2 regions of the Qipengyuania sp. NPDC077410 genome follow, and region 1 is predicted to be linked to the other one. Evidence: riboswitches for the same ligand, from Rfam matches in the RefSeq annotation. Region 1 holds a riboswitch; the other holds the start of a gene.
The links. A riboswitch is a leader RNA that binds a small molecule or an ion and turns the genes downstream of it on or off. The one in region 1 is predicted to bind cobalamin.
Positions count from the first base shown of each region.

Region 1 (6,965 bases):
TGCCCGGGCAATCGGCGAATGAGCGGTGGAACGTGCGGCAGCGAAATGGACCGGCATGCCATGGTCTCCTCAGGGGGGCTGGGCTGTTGAACCCCCTCATGGCCGAAGCACGCTAAACTTCGGTTCCGCAGCATGGTTGTGGAGACGTAAAGGATTGCCTTCGTGTTGGCCCGCAAGCCTATTTTTTCCCGGGCTCGTTGATCCATTTGCCTGAATTGGCATACTCCTCGCGAACCCTGCCGGATTGCGGAAGCTTGTCGGCTGGAGCTGCGGCGGCGGGCGCCCCAACCGGCGCATCCGGTTCGGTACTGATACCGATAGCGGCATTGGACGGAGGGGTAGGCTGTACAGGGCCGGGGACGTCCGCTTCCGCGCGCCGAACGTTGGGGGCGGCAAGCGGCTCCGCGCCGGCATAGTCGTCGGTAAAGGCACCGGCGGTTCCGGCCCCGCCTTTCCAGCGATAGAAACGGTGCGCGCCGATGGCACCGATATAGTCGAGGCTGGCGGCCCAATAGGGGTTCACGTAATTGGTGTGGTAATGTGTGGCCAGGCCGACGGGCTTGTAAACCTCGCCCGCCAAGGCACCCAGCGCTACGGATTGGGCCACCGCCCACCCCCGGCGGGAAGGGGTGCGCGCCAGTGATCCGTCGCAGGTGAAGCTGAACTGGCAGCCCGTCTTGCGTTCCGACCCCTGAAACACCACACCGCAGATGCTGGCGGGATAGGCGGGATGTGCAACCCGGTTCAGGACCACTTGCGCCACCGCTTGTTGGCCCGACAGGCTTTCGCTGGCGGCTTCGTAGTACACGGCCATGGAAAGGCACTGCAATGCGCGCGCCTTGTCGATCCCGTTGCCCGTCTGGCGAAATGCCTGTGCCGCTGCACCCGCGCCATGACTTTGTGCAAATTCGACGGTTTCAAGCGTCCCTTCGCTCTTGCGAAGGTCGGCGATATCTGTGGCAAGGCGCGGGGCATCTTCGAGGTAATAGAAGGCCGATCCAGGAAAGCTTTCGCCAGCCGTTTCGAACGGCATGGGCGTCAAGGGTACGCGTTCGTCGCCCAGGCCAATCGCGCTTCTGAAATCGGACCATTCGCCTTGCGCAGCCACGGTCGGAAGAGCGATGGCAGCGCCAAGAATACCGAGGCGGGTCACCAGTTTACGGCGATCCTGCAATCTTGCGGCCCGGCGTTGAGCGCGCGGCGAGGCGACGTGCAGCGCACGGTCCTTGTTCCCGGCCAACACTTCCAATCCGCTCAAACTGCGTCCTTCTTTAAGGAACTGCCCATAGCCTATACCCGGTAAGGCCGACAGATGTGTGCGATCGCCATCCCGCAACGGGACGGGATTCGATGGCGCCCTATAACAGCAAAACTTAATGAAGTTGCGTCTTGTGCAACGACACATTGCGCAGTAGTCGGCGCCGCGAGTCACGGGTTGGCCTGTTTGCGCAGGCCCGAAGAGGGAAGAGGGTGCAAGCCCCTCGCTGCTCCCGCAACTGTGACCGGGGAGGTCCGCTCCATATGCCACTGCGAAAGCGGGAAGGCGGAACAGGGCCGCTGATCCGGGAGCCAGGAGACCTGCCCATGACCGTCGTTCGGCTGCAGGGCGGGGTGTACCTGTAGCAAACGTGGATGGAGCGTTTCGGCTCCCTCCCGTCATGGGCGGCATTTCGTTCATGACAGGAGGTTACGTGTATAAATATCTGCTTTTGATTTCCGCTTCGGCAGTACCTGGCGCAGCGTATGCGCAGACTGCCAGCGAGCAGGCGCTCGAGGAAATCATCGCCGCCCAGGACGAGGCAAACGAGGCTGGCGATCAGCAAGCGACTGTGGGCAGCTATCGCAGCTCGGCCCCGGCCGAGGCGATCATCACGGTCACGGCCAACGGCCTCGGCACCGATCTGCGCAATACCGGCCAGTCGGTCACCGTCATCGGACGGGAAGAGATCGAAACCATTCAGGGTGCCGATCCGGCACGCGCACTTGCGCGCGTTCCCGGTCTGTCGCTGTCGCGTAGCGGGGGTGTCGGTACGGTAACCAGCGTGAACGTGCGCGGCGCCAATCCCGACCAGCTTCTGGTACTGGTCGACGGCGTGCGCGTGGCCGACCAGGCGAGCCCTTCGGGCGGCTTCGATTTCGGCAATCTGCTGCTCGGCACAGCCGGCAAGATCGATGTTCTGCGCGGATCGAACAGCACGATCTGGGGATCGGAAGCCGTGGGCGGGGTGATCGACATCTCGACGCGGGCCGAACGCGGCATGACTGCCAGCGTCGAGTACGGCTCGCGAGACACGCTGTTTGCCAGCGCCGCTGCCGGAGCAGGCAATGACAATGCCTTTATCGGCCTGACCGGGTCATGGTTCGAGACCGACGGATTTTCCGCAGCCGCATCGGGCACGGAAGCCGACGGATCGAAGCAATTCGCTATCGGCTCCAGCGCCTTCCTCAATCTGACCCCCAGCCTCGAGCTGTTCGCGCATGGTAATTTTGCAGAAGGCGACGTCGAAATCGATGGCTTTCCCGCACCCAACTTCGTCCTCGCCGATACCGACGATACGCAAAAAACCACGCGTTACTGGGGCGATGTCGGCCTTGCCTATTACGGCAACGACCTGACCCTGCGCGCTGCGTACAGCCTGTCCGATACCAAGCGCGCCAATCGCGATGGTTCCGGGGCGGAGACTTTCGCCAGCGACGGCCGCTCCGATCGCATCTCGCTGCGCGGTGAATACCGCTTGCTGGGTGGCCTCTCGCTGGCTTTCGGAGGCGATCATGAATGGACCGAGTTTGAAACGAGCTTCGACACGGCCGCCGAAACCGAAATCAGCGGCGCCTATGCGCAGCTCGGCTGGGTGATGGGCCGTCTGGCCGTCCATGGCGGTGCGCGCGTGGACGATCACGAACAGTTCGGCACGCATGTCAGCTTCGGCGGCGATGTGAGCTACGGCTTTGGCGACGACTGGCGCGTGCGCGGTAGCGTGGGCGAAGGTTTCAAGGCACCGACACTGTACCAGCTGCTCTCGTTCTACGGGAATACGGAGCTCGAACCTGAAGAAAGCACCAGCTACGATCTGGGCGTCGAGAAAGGGCAGCGGGGCTCAGGTCTGCACCTCGCGCTGACGGGCTTCCGCCGCGACAGCGACAATCTGATCGGGTTCGGCGTTACGCCTGAAAGACCTTCCGGCGTGTACCTGAACACCGCCCGCGCCCGCGCGCAGGGCATCGAAGCGGAGGCAGGCTTCGATCTTGCACCCGGCCTTCGCCTTGCCGGCATATATTCCTATGTCGATGCGGAAGATCGTATGACCGATCTCGATCTGGCGCGGCGACCCAAGCATTTCGGTACCATTTACGGCGACTGGATCAGCGATTTCGGTCTCGGCCTCGGGGCGGATCTGCGCCTCGTGGGTGCAAGCTGGGATAATGCTTCCAACACCGTTCGCCTCGAAGGATACGAGTTGCTCGATGTGCGGGCATCCTTCGGCCTGGGCGACAATCTGGAACTGTTTGGCCGCGTCGAGAACGTGTTCGACACCGATTACCAGACGGTTGCAGGATATGGGACGGCTGGCCGCAGCGTCTTCGGCGGGATCAGGGCGAAGATGTGAAACCGCTGCTCGCCGCATCGGTCCTGTTCCTTGCCGCATGTGCGCAGGGCGGGGCCGATGCGCCGACGGCTGGGGCGCGGCCGACCATCGTCAGCCTGAACCCCTGCACCGATGCGATCCTTGCCGATGTGACGGCGCCGGGACAATTGCTGGCGATATCCCATTACAGCAAGGATCCACGATCGAGCTCGATGCCGGCAGAGCAGGCGTCGCGATACCGCGCCACCGGCGGCACGGTCGAAGAGGTTCTCGCGCTCGATCCGGATGTGGTCGTGGCGGGAAGCTTTATCGCGCCCGCAACGCGCGCCGCGCTGGAAGATCTGGGCATGCAGGTCGTGACTTTCGGCATAGCCAGTGATGTCGCCTCGAGCGAGGAGCAGATCCGGGAACTGGCTTCTCTGGCCGGCGATCGGCAAGCGGGGCAGCGCCTGATCGAACGGATCGAAACGGCGCTCACCGAAGCAGAGGCGCCGGACGGGCGCGCCGTCGACGTTCTCCTGTGGCAGCCCGGCGGAATTGTCGCGGGCGAGCAATCGCTGGTGAGCGACCTGCTTGCCCGTACCGGCTTCACGAACGGAGCGCCGGCCCGTGGGCTGTCCCAGGCCGACTATGTGGCGCTCGAAGATGTGGTTGCCGCGCCGCCGCAGGTGTTGCTGGTTGCAGGCGGCGACCTTGGCCAGCAGCACCCAGTGCTGGACCGGCTGCCTCATATGCGGCGCGAACGCTTCGATACCAGCCTGCTTTACTGCGGCGGTCCGACGATCATCCGTGCCGCTCGTCGACTGGCGGAGATACGGAGCACAATATCGTGAACCGCGCGACTTTGATCTTCGGCGGGTTGCTCATCGTTGCGCTTCCGCTTTCGCTGCTGGCGGGGCGGGTCTGGCTCGATCCGGCCAGCACGCCCAACGCCGCGCTCATCCTTGCAGAGCTGCGTCTGCCGCGCGCCCTGCTGGCTTTAGTCGTGGGCGCGGGATTGGGAGCGGGCGGGGCAGCCATGCAGGGCTATCTGCGCAATCCGCTGGCCGACCCCGGTCTTTTCGGGATCGCCCCGGGCGCGGCGCTGGGTGCCGTGGCGGCGCTATGGTTCGGCTATGCCGCTTCGCCGTGGCTGCTTCCCGCATTCGCCCTGATCGGGGCGGGCGGGGCGATGGCGTTGCTGGCGGCGATTGCCGGACGCACGGGCGGGATCGCGCTGTTCACACTCGCCGGGCTCATGGTTGCGAGCCTCGCCGGCGCATTGACGGCGCTTGCGATCAGCATGGCGCCCAATGCTTTCGCCATGAGCGAGATCGTGATGTGGCTGAACGGCGCGCTGACCGACCGGAGCTGGCGCGAGGTGTGGCTAGCCACCCCGCTCGTGGCGCTGGGCGTGCTTCTGCTCTGGCGGAGCGGGAAATCGCTGGATGCGCTCACACTGGGGGAACCTGTCGCCCGGTCCCTTGGGGTCGAACCCCGGCGGCTGCTCTGGCTGCTGATCGTGGGCATAGGGCTGACGGTCGGCGCAGGCGTCGCGGTGGCCGGTATCATCGGCTTCGTCGGCCTGATCGTGCCCCATCTGGTTCGGCCCTTCACCGATAGCCGGCCCTCGCAGCTCATCGTGCCGAGCGCATTGGCCGGGGCCCTGCTGGTTCTGGTCGCGGATAGCGTCGTACGCATATTGCCACTGGTGACGGAACTGCGGCTGGGCATCGCACTGAGCCTCCTTGGCGCTCCGTTCTTTCTCTGGTTGCTGCTGCGCATGCGCAGGGGGCTGGCATGATGCTCGCGGCACGGGAAGTCTCCGTCGACAAGCGTCTGTCCCGCATCTCGCTCGAACTTGCGCCGGGATCGATCACGGCGATCTGCGGGCCAAACGGTGCGGGTAAATCGACCTTGCTCGAAGCGCTCGCGGGCTTGCTGGTGCCCGATGATGGAATGGTGGCCTTCGACGGGGTGGATGCTTCCACAAAGTCACCACGGGACCGAGCAAAGTGTATCGGCTATCTCCCCCAAGCGCATGAGATTGCCTGGGATGTTCCAGTTCGCAGCCTGGTCGAACTCGGGCGCATGCCGCATGGCGATCGCCTGTCCGGGCCGGTCGATGCCGCTCTGGACGCGCTCGACATCGCACAGCTTTCGCATCGCCGGGCGCAATCGCTGTCGGGCGGCGAAACGGCCCGCGTGTTGCTGGCCCGTGTCCTGGCGGGCGAACCGCAATGGATCCTTGCCGACGAGCCGCTGGCTGCGCTCGACATCGCCCACCAACTCACCTTGCTGCGCCATCTTCGCGATGCTGCCGACAAGGGGGCGGGCGTCGTTCTTGTCCTGCACGATCTGGCGCACGCCATGAACCACGCCGACCGGGTGGTCGTGCTCGATGCCGGCGAACTTGCCGCCGATGGCAGATGCGAAGACGCGCTCGACCCACGAGTGATCGAGCGCGTCTGGAAAGTTCCCGTCCGGTGGATCGGCGAACCGAACCACCGGGCGTTGATCAGCGGCTGATTATCCGGCTGTATCTGCCGGCAGCGCGCCGTCCGATACTTCGCTGTCCGCAGCTTCGTCGCCCGGGACAAGGCCCCGCGCTTCAAGCATCGGCGTAACGTCCGGATCGCGTCCCGCAAAGTTCCGGAACATTTCGAAGTAATCCATCGTGCCGCCAGTGCTCAGCACGGTTTCGCGATAGTGGTCGCCATTCGCGCGGGTAAGCCCCCCGTTTTCCATGAACCACTTGCGGCTGTCGCGGTCGAGCATTTCGGTCCACAGATAGCTGTAATAGCCTGCCGAATAGCCGGCCGGACCGCTGAAGATGTGGTTGAAATAGGTCGAACGGTAGCGTGGCGGAACCAGGTCGATTTCAAGGCCGAGTTCTTCGAGCGACTTGCGTTCGAATTCGGTAACCTTGGCTGGCGTGTTGATCGCTTCGGCCTGTTCCTTCGATAGCGCCGCCCACTTCATGTCGAGCAGTGCCGCTTCCACGGTTTCACCGAAGTCGTAACCCTGGTTGAACTTCGCGGCCGCTTCGATCTTGGTGATCATTTCGGAGGGGATCGGCTCGCCCGTGCGATAGTGCTTGGCATAGTTGGACAGCACTTCGGGGTAGGTGGCCCAAACCTCGTTCACCTGGCTCGGATATTCAACGAAGTCACGCGCCACGGCGGTGCCGGACAGGCTGGGATAGGTCTGGTTGGCGAAGAAGCCGTGCAGAGCGTGGCCGAATTCATGGAACATGGTGTTCACATTGTCGAAGCTGACCAGCTGGACTTCGCCCGCTGGCGCCTTCGGAATGTTCAGCACGTTGTAGATCACCGGCTTGGTGTTCCACAGCTTGCTCTGGTCGACGAAGTTGCTCATCCAGGCGCCGCCGCGCTTCGA
Region 1 covers NZ_JBITWB010000002.1:649,909-656,873, forward strand. Annotated here, with positions in the region: gene ACIGGE_RS11235 (hypothetical protein) at 1-57, opposite strand, end outside; gene ACIGGE_RS11240 (cell wall hydrolase) at 179-1,258, opposite strand; cobalamin riboswitch at 1,416-1,601, shown strand; gene ACIGGE_RS11245 (TonB-dependent receptor plug domain-containing protein) at 1,692-3,608, shown strand; gene ACIGGE_RS11250 (ABC transporter substrate-binding protein) at 3,605-4,420, shown strand; gene ACIGGE_RS11255 (FecCD family ABC transporter permease) at 4,417-5,370, shown strand; gene ACIGGE_RS11260 (ABC transporter ATP-binding protein) at 5,367-6,095, shown strand; gene ACIGGE_RS11265 (M3 family metallopeptidase) at 6,096-6,965, opposite strand, start outside.

Region 2 (5,690 bases), on a different contig from region 1:
GTGCGCCGTCACTGCGCGCCTTATGCACTCGGCAGGTGCAAGCTTCGCGGCTGCTTGCTAGAGATTAAACGATGAAGACCGACCTCGATCATCTTCCCCCGCAAAAGCAGCGCGAGATCGAGCGCGTCGTGCAGCTTATCTTCGAAGAATTCGACGATGCCTTCGCGCTCGCTAAGCATGAGTGGAAGAAGGCCGGGCGGATACTTAAGGTCATTCTTTACGGCAGCTATGCTCGCGGGACCTGGGTCGACGAGCCTCACACGGCCAAGGGATACCGCTCCGACTTTGATCTTCTGATCATCGTCAACGACAAGCGACTCACTGACAGGGTGAAGTACTGGGCGAAGCTCGATGACCGGCTAATGCGCGAATATGGCGTTACCGGTACGCTCCAGACGCCGGTCAATTTTATCGTGCATACCCTGCAAGAGGTGAATAACGGGCTGGCACATGGGCGCTACTTCTTCATGGATGTGAAGGAGGACGGGGTTGCGCTCTACCAATCCGACGACACCGACCTGCATACGCCCAAGCCGAAGACGCTGGAACAGGCGCTGGCGATGGCTCAGGAGTATTTTGACGAGTGGATGCCGTCAGCCGAGCAGTTTCTCATCCAGGGGAACGAGGCCACGAAAAGAGGCTGGAACAAGAAAGCAGCGTTTGAACTGCACCAAGCGGCTGAGCGCCTTTATCACTGCGTTCTGCTCGTTTGCACCTTCTATACGCCGCATAACCACAATCTTGCATTCCTGCGCACCCAGGCTGAACGGATCGACCCGCGTCTTACTTACGTCTGGCCGCGTGAAACGAAGCGTGATCGCGCACGCTTCGAGAAGCTCAAGGAAGCTTACGTGAAGGCGCGCTACTCGAAGCACTACCGCATCAACAAGGAAGAACTCGATTGGCTCGGTGAGCAAGTCGAAGAGCTGGGTCGCGTCGTCCACGATGTATGCACAGAACGCCTCGAAAAGCTTCAAGCCGATGCCAAATCGTGCCCGGATAAGCAGTAGACGCCGATTTGATTGGCCGGCAGCTTATCGATCTGGCTTGCCGGAAGCAGACCTTCGGCTATCGACCCCATTTCGGTGGTAGCAGCGCATTCGACCTATCGCCAAAAGCGGTCGTTCATGAAGAACCGGTTGTCGTTGGTAACGCGCCTCAATCCCAGCCATTCTGGTACGAGATCTGAACGCCCAAAAACAGTTGATCGTATAGCGGCAGCTACGCGCTACACTCTCCGAGACACAACAAATCGTCGCGAAAAATTCAGAATGTCAGCGGTCGACAAAAGGGCGGTCGCGAACCGCAGTCGAAAACGGCGCCGGGTTTAAGCCAGCGCCGTTCATCGTTCTCATTCAATGCGAAGTGGCCTGAGAATCAACCGTTGCATGAATACTCAAATTGCGCCGCAAAATAACCGGCGTTCTGGATTATGCGAATGACGTTGAAAGATGCCAGACCGCCATTCGAAGCACAGATGTTTTGCGCACCTTGCTCGGCCGCAGCTATGGCCTGTCCCACTTCGGGTAGAAATGGCCCGATATCCGTTTGCTGAGCAACCGCGGCAGAAGAGCCAAATGCGATTGCAGCCGAGAGTGCCAGAACCCTCGTTTTAGTTTTGAACATGGTATTTTCTCCGTGGGCTCTGAGCCCTTCACGCCGATATAGTGGCTTGGATCTCCGGACCTCGGCCGAGCAGCCTGGTCAACGGACGCGATACGCCGACCGGGCGTGCTCGGAGCAATCCAAGCCGCTTATCGTCGCTCCGACGAAAATGATTCCGCGCCTGACCAATCCCATGAATCAGGCAAGAGCGACTCGCTCCGGTCGGTCTCCTGGCTCGCGGGTCATCACTTGAAATACACCTTCCCGAACCAAACAATCAGTCCAGTGGTTGCGGAGTGACCCGCCAGTATTTCTCGCTCGCCGCTTACAGTTGCAGGGACAGCCGCAGATTTGACCTTGGAGGGCCTCACTGTGTTCCCGTTACCGGTGCGAACTTGAAGCTGAATGCGCGCAACTTTGCATGCAGCTGATTTTGAGTATCGGTACGCAGCTTTGAAAACAAGGGCTGATGCGCTCGTTTCGCGTCGAATAGCGCGAAAAACATCGTCAAACCCCATCGATGGAGATCCAATCCCGTCCCATCTCCAATGCCTGTGTTGGCGTCGCCCCAACCAACTGCGCGATCAGTTCAGCCGACTCGACGAGTCGTGGGCCAGGACGATTGAAAAGATGGTGGCCATCAACGGCAAAGACCTTCCCTTTGCGAACCGCGGTAAGGTCTTTCCAACCGAAGTGGTCGACGAGCGACCCCAGATCGGCGAGCGTTTGTGGCAACAGATATCCGCAGGGCATCGCAACGATCAGATCGGGATCGGCGGCAATCAAGTCGTCCCAATTCAGCCACGAGGAATGTTCTCCGGCTCGCGCGAACAATGGGTGACCGCCGGCCGCCTCGATTAGTTCGGGTACCCAGTTTCCTGCGGCCATCAGCGGATCGATCCATTCGATCGCGGCGACACGCGGGCGATCCATCCTCTCCGCGCTACTTCGGGATAGCCCTGACATCCGCTCCTTCAAGTCACCGACGACCGATGATGCACGCTCGGGAATTCCCGCCGCTTCGGCGACCTTAGCGAAATCGCTCCATACATCTTCCAATGTATCGGGTGCCAGCGACAGCAGCGTCGGGGCGGTTCCGATCCAGTCGCCGAGTGCTTCTTCCAGATCGGCAGGGGTGACCGCGCAGACCGCGCATTGCGATTGGGTCAAGATGAGGTCGGGCCGCAAGTCCCGCAGAAGCGCGGTATCGACTTCGTATACCGACAGTCCTTGCCTCACGATTTCCTGGATCCGGTCGTCGATCTGCCGCGACGTCAGTCCTTTCTCGAGTCTGGTCGACGTGACGACCGGCAATGCCTTTACGAAAAGCGGATAATCGCATTCGTGCGAGCGACCGACGAGGCTCTCTCCCAATCCGAGTGCGACGGCGATTTCGGTCGCGCTCGGCAGGAGGGACACGATGCGCGGCTGCGCCATGTCAGGCGAACCGTATTCGCGGAGAAGGTCCGAATAGCGTGGGAGCGGCTCTGGCGAGGAGCCAGGACGCCAACAACAGTCCTGCGAACCATAATGCATCGTTCGCGAAGATCTGTCCCACGATCGCCATCGTGAAAGTCTCTGTCCCGCCTACCACCAAAGCAAACCCGAATAGCGCAGCCTCGTAAACAGCGAAGCCGATCAGAAAGGCGCCAAATGTCCGAAGGGTGCTCAGCTCGTTTTGTTCTCCCATGATGATGGCACCGGCGAGCATGGCGAGAATAGATGCGATGCCCAGCGCACCGCCCCAGGCGAACGCATATCCCGTGTGCGGGTAGCCGAGGACGGTGAACCCCAGCAACTGGTTGGTCGCCCAGATCGCGAGGATCGTCGTTAACGCGAGCGAGCGGCGCATGGTCGCGGCGGTCACGATCGTAACAGCCACGAACGGCATCATGCAGGCGGCAACCAGCGATCCGCCCACCGTCGCCAAGGCAAGTGTGACAGGCCATGCGAACCTCGCAATGTCGGACTTTGCTATCATTTCATCCGTCATCGAAATTCTCCTTAGAAACGCGCGCGCGCGCCAATGGCGAACGAGCGTCCGGGCGTCGCGAAACTGAAGACATCCTCGTAATCGGCGGCCGTCAAATTCTCGACTCGGCCGAACAGCTCGACATTATCCATCACCCTCACGTCGGCGTTGACGTTCAGCAGAAAGTAGTCGTCCAGTTGCACGCGAACCGGCACGAACGAGGGATCGATGAAAGCGCTGTCGATCGTCTCTCCATTGTAGCGCGCAACGAGCGTGACCCCTCCGGCATCCTTGGGAGCGCGCCAGTCGACAGCCAGGCTGGCGGTATGGGAGGGCCGCCGCACTTCGCGCGCGCCATCCTCGTGGGAACGCAGATAGGTGTAGGCTCCATTGACGCGCCAAGCTTCCGCGAAGCGCGCCTCGCCGAACACTTCGACGCCGTTTCTCTTGGATACGGTATCGCGATTGCCAGGGCTGGCGACGAAGTTCGGGGGCGGAAAAGAAGTGAAGATCTCTTCGTCCAGTTCGCTCTCGAAATAGGTGACCCCGATTGAAGCGCGCTCACCGAACAGCGACTGGTCGATCCCGATCTCCCATCCGCTCGACTTCTCGGGCCTGAGGTCGGGATTGCCGATGAAACGGCCGTCCACGAACCCATATAGTTCGTAGAACGAGGGGTTCTTCACCCCCGATCCGACGGCCCCGCGCACTCGCGTAGCCGCAGCGATCCGATAGCTCGCCTGAAGCCTGTACGTGGTTGTATCGGCGAACTGGTCGTTCCAGTCCCTGCGGATGGATGCGGACGCGCTCGCTCGGTCTCCGAGATCGATCGCATACTGGCCGACGAGACCGACATTGTCGATCTGTCGGCGACCGGTGAATGCGAAGCCGGTCGGATCGGTGTTACGGAAGCGTTCGCGTTCGACATCGAGAGCCGCCGTGACCCGGTGGGTCAGACCGCCAGCCTCGATACGCAACGTCGTATCGTAGGACCCTTTCAACCTCTGGCCCTCGCTGCCATAGCTGCGTCCAGTCGAAGCGAAACCGTCGCGCCGGGTATCCGCGATCTGGGCCGAAAACGCTTGGGTCCAGCGATCGTCGAGCAAGTCTAGCTCGCCCCTGATGAGCACATAGATAGCCTCGTTCTCGAAGCGGTTGCCGGGGCTATCGACCTGGAATCCGAAGGTCGGACTTCCCGGATCGGAATCGCTGTCGTTGAATTCGGCATTGGTGCGCGCGTAGCGTAATACACCAGTGAGGCGTGCATTGGTTGATGGCGCGAACGTCGTCTTCAGCGAGACCGCACCACTGTCGTTCGCAAGATCGCGCGTGCCGTTCCGGGCGCCTGGCGTGCCATCGGTGGTATTGAGTGTGGCGGACAGCGCGTAGTCGAGATCGCCACTATATCCAGCGATCCGGGCAGCACCGTTCACCATGCCGAACGAACCGGCTTCGATCCGCGCGACCGCCCCGGGCGCATCGCGGCCGTCGAGAGTGATGTACTGGATGACGCCGCCGATCGCGTCCGACCCGTAGATCGCGCTCTGCTGTCCGCGCAGCACCTCGATCCGCGAAGCCTCGTCGGCGATAAGCGTTCCGAAATCGAACTCGCCGGCATAGGGATCCGACACCTCGATCCCGTCAACGAGGACGAGCGTATGGTTGGCTTCAGCACCGCGCAACCGAAGCTGTGTCTGACCGGGAACCCGTCCGACCGCGACCCCTGGGACGTCGCGGAGCACGTCGGACACCTCGCGGACTTGCCTCCGGTCGAGGATTTGCTCGTCGAGGACGGTGACCGATCCGCCGATCCGGTCGAGCGGCATGGGATCGGTGGCGCGGTTCCCGGTGACGACGATCGAGGTGTTGGATGTCTCTGGATCGGCAGCGGGATCGATGGTCTGAGCGAGCGATGGAGCCGGCAGAAGCACGGAAGACAGAAGCGACAGGTGAATGTATTTCATGAGAACGAATTTCCGGGGCGCCGGGCGACTTGGCCGGAGCGTCCGCACGAGTGCGGTCGACGAGACTGCTAGGGACGGACGCGTGCATCCCCCGGCAGTCCTGCCGATGCGGCTCCAACCGCTACTCGTCGCCCGGACGAAATTCGTTT
Region 2 covers NZ_JBITWB010000001.1:309,515-315,204, forward strand. Annotated here, with positions in the region: gene ACIGGE_RS01520 (HEPN domain-containing protein) at 72-1,010, shown strand; gene ACIGGE_RS01525 (hypothetical protein) at 1,378-1,626, opposite strand; cobalamin riboswitch at 1,808-2,019, opposite strand; gene ACIGGE_RS01530 (cobalamin-binding protein) at 2,113-3,042, opposite strand; gene ACIGGE_RS01535 (hypothetical protein) at 3,044-3,598, opposite strand; gene ACIGGE_RS01540 (TonB-dependent siderophore receptor) at 3,610-5,541, opposite strand.
Region 2: it holds a riboswitch for cobalamin, as region 1 does, so the genes downstream of both, ACIGGE_RS01525 (hypothetical protein) here and ACIGGE_RS11245 (TonB-dependent receptor plug domain-containing protein) in region 1, are expected to answer to the same signal.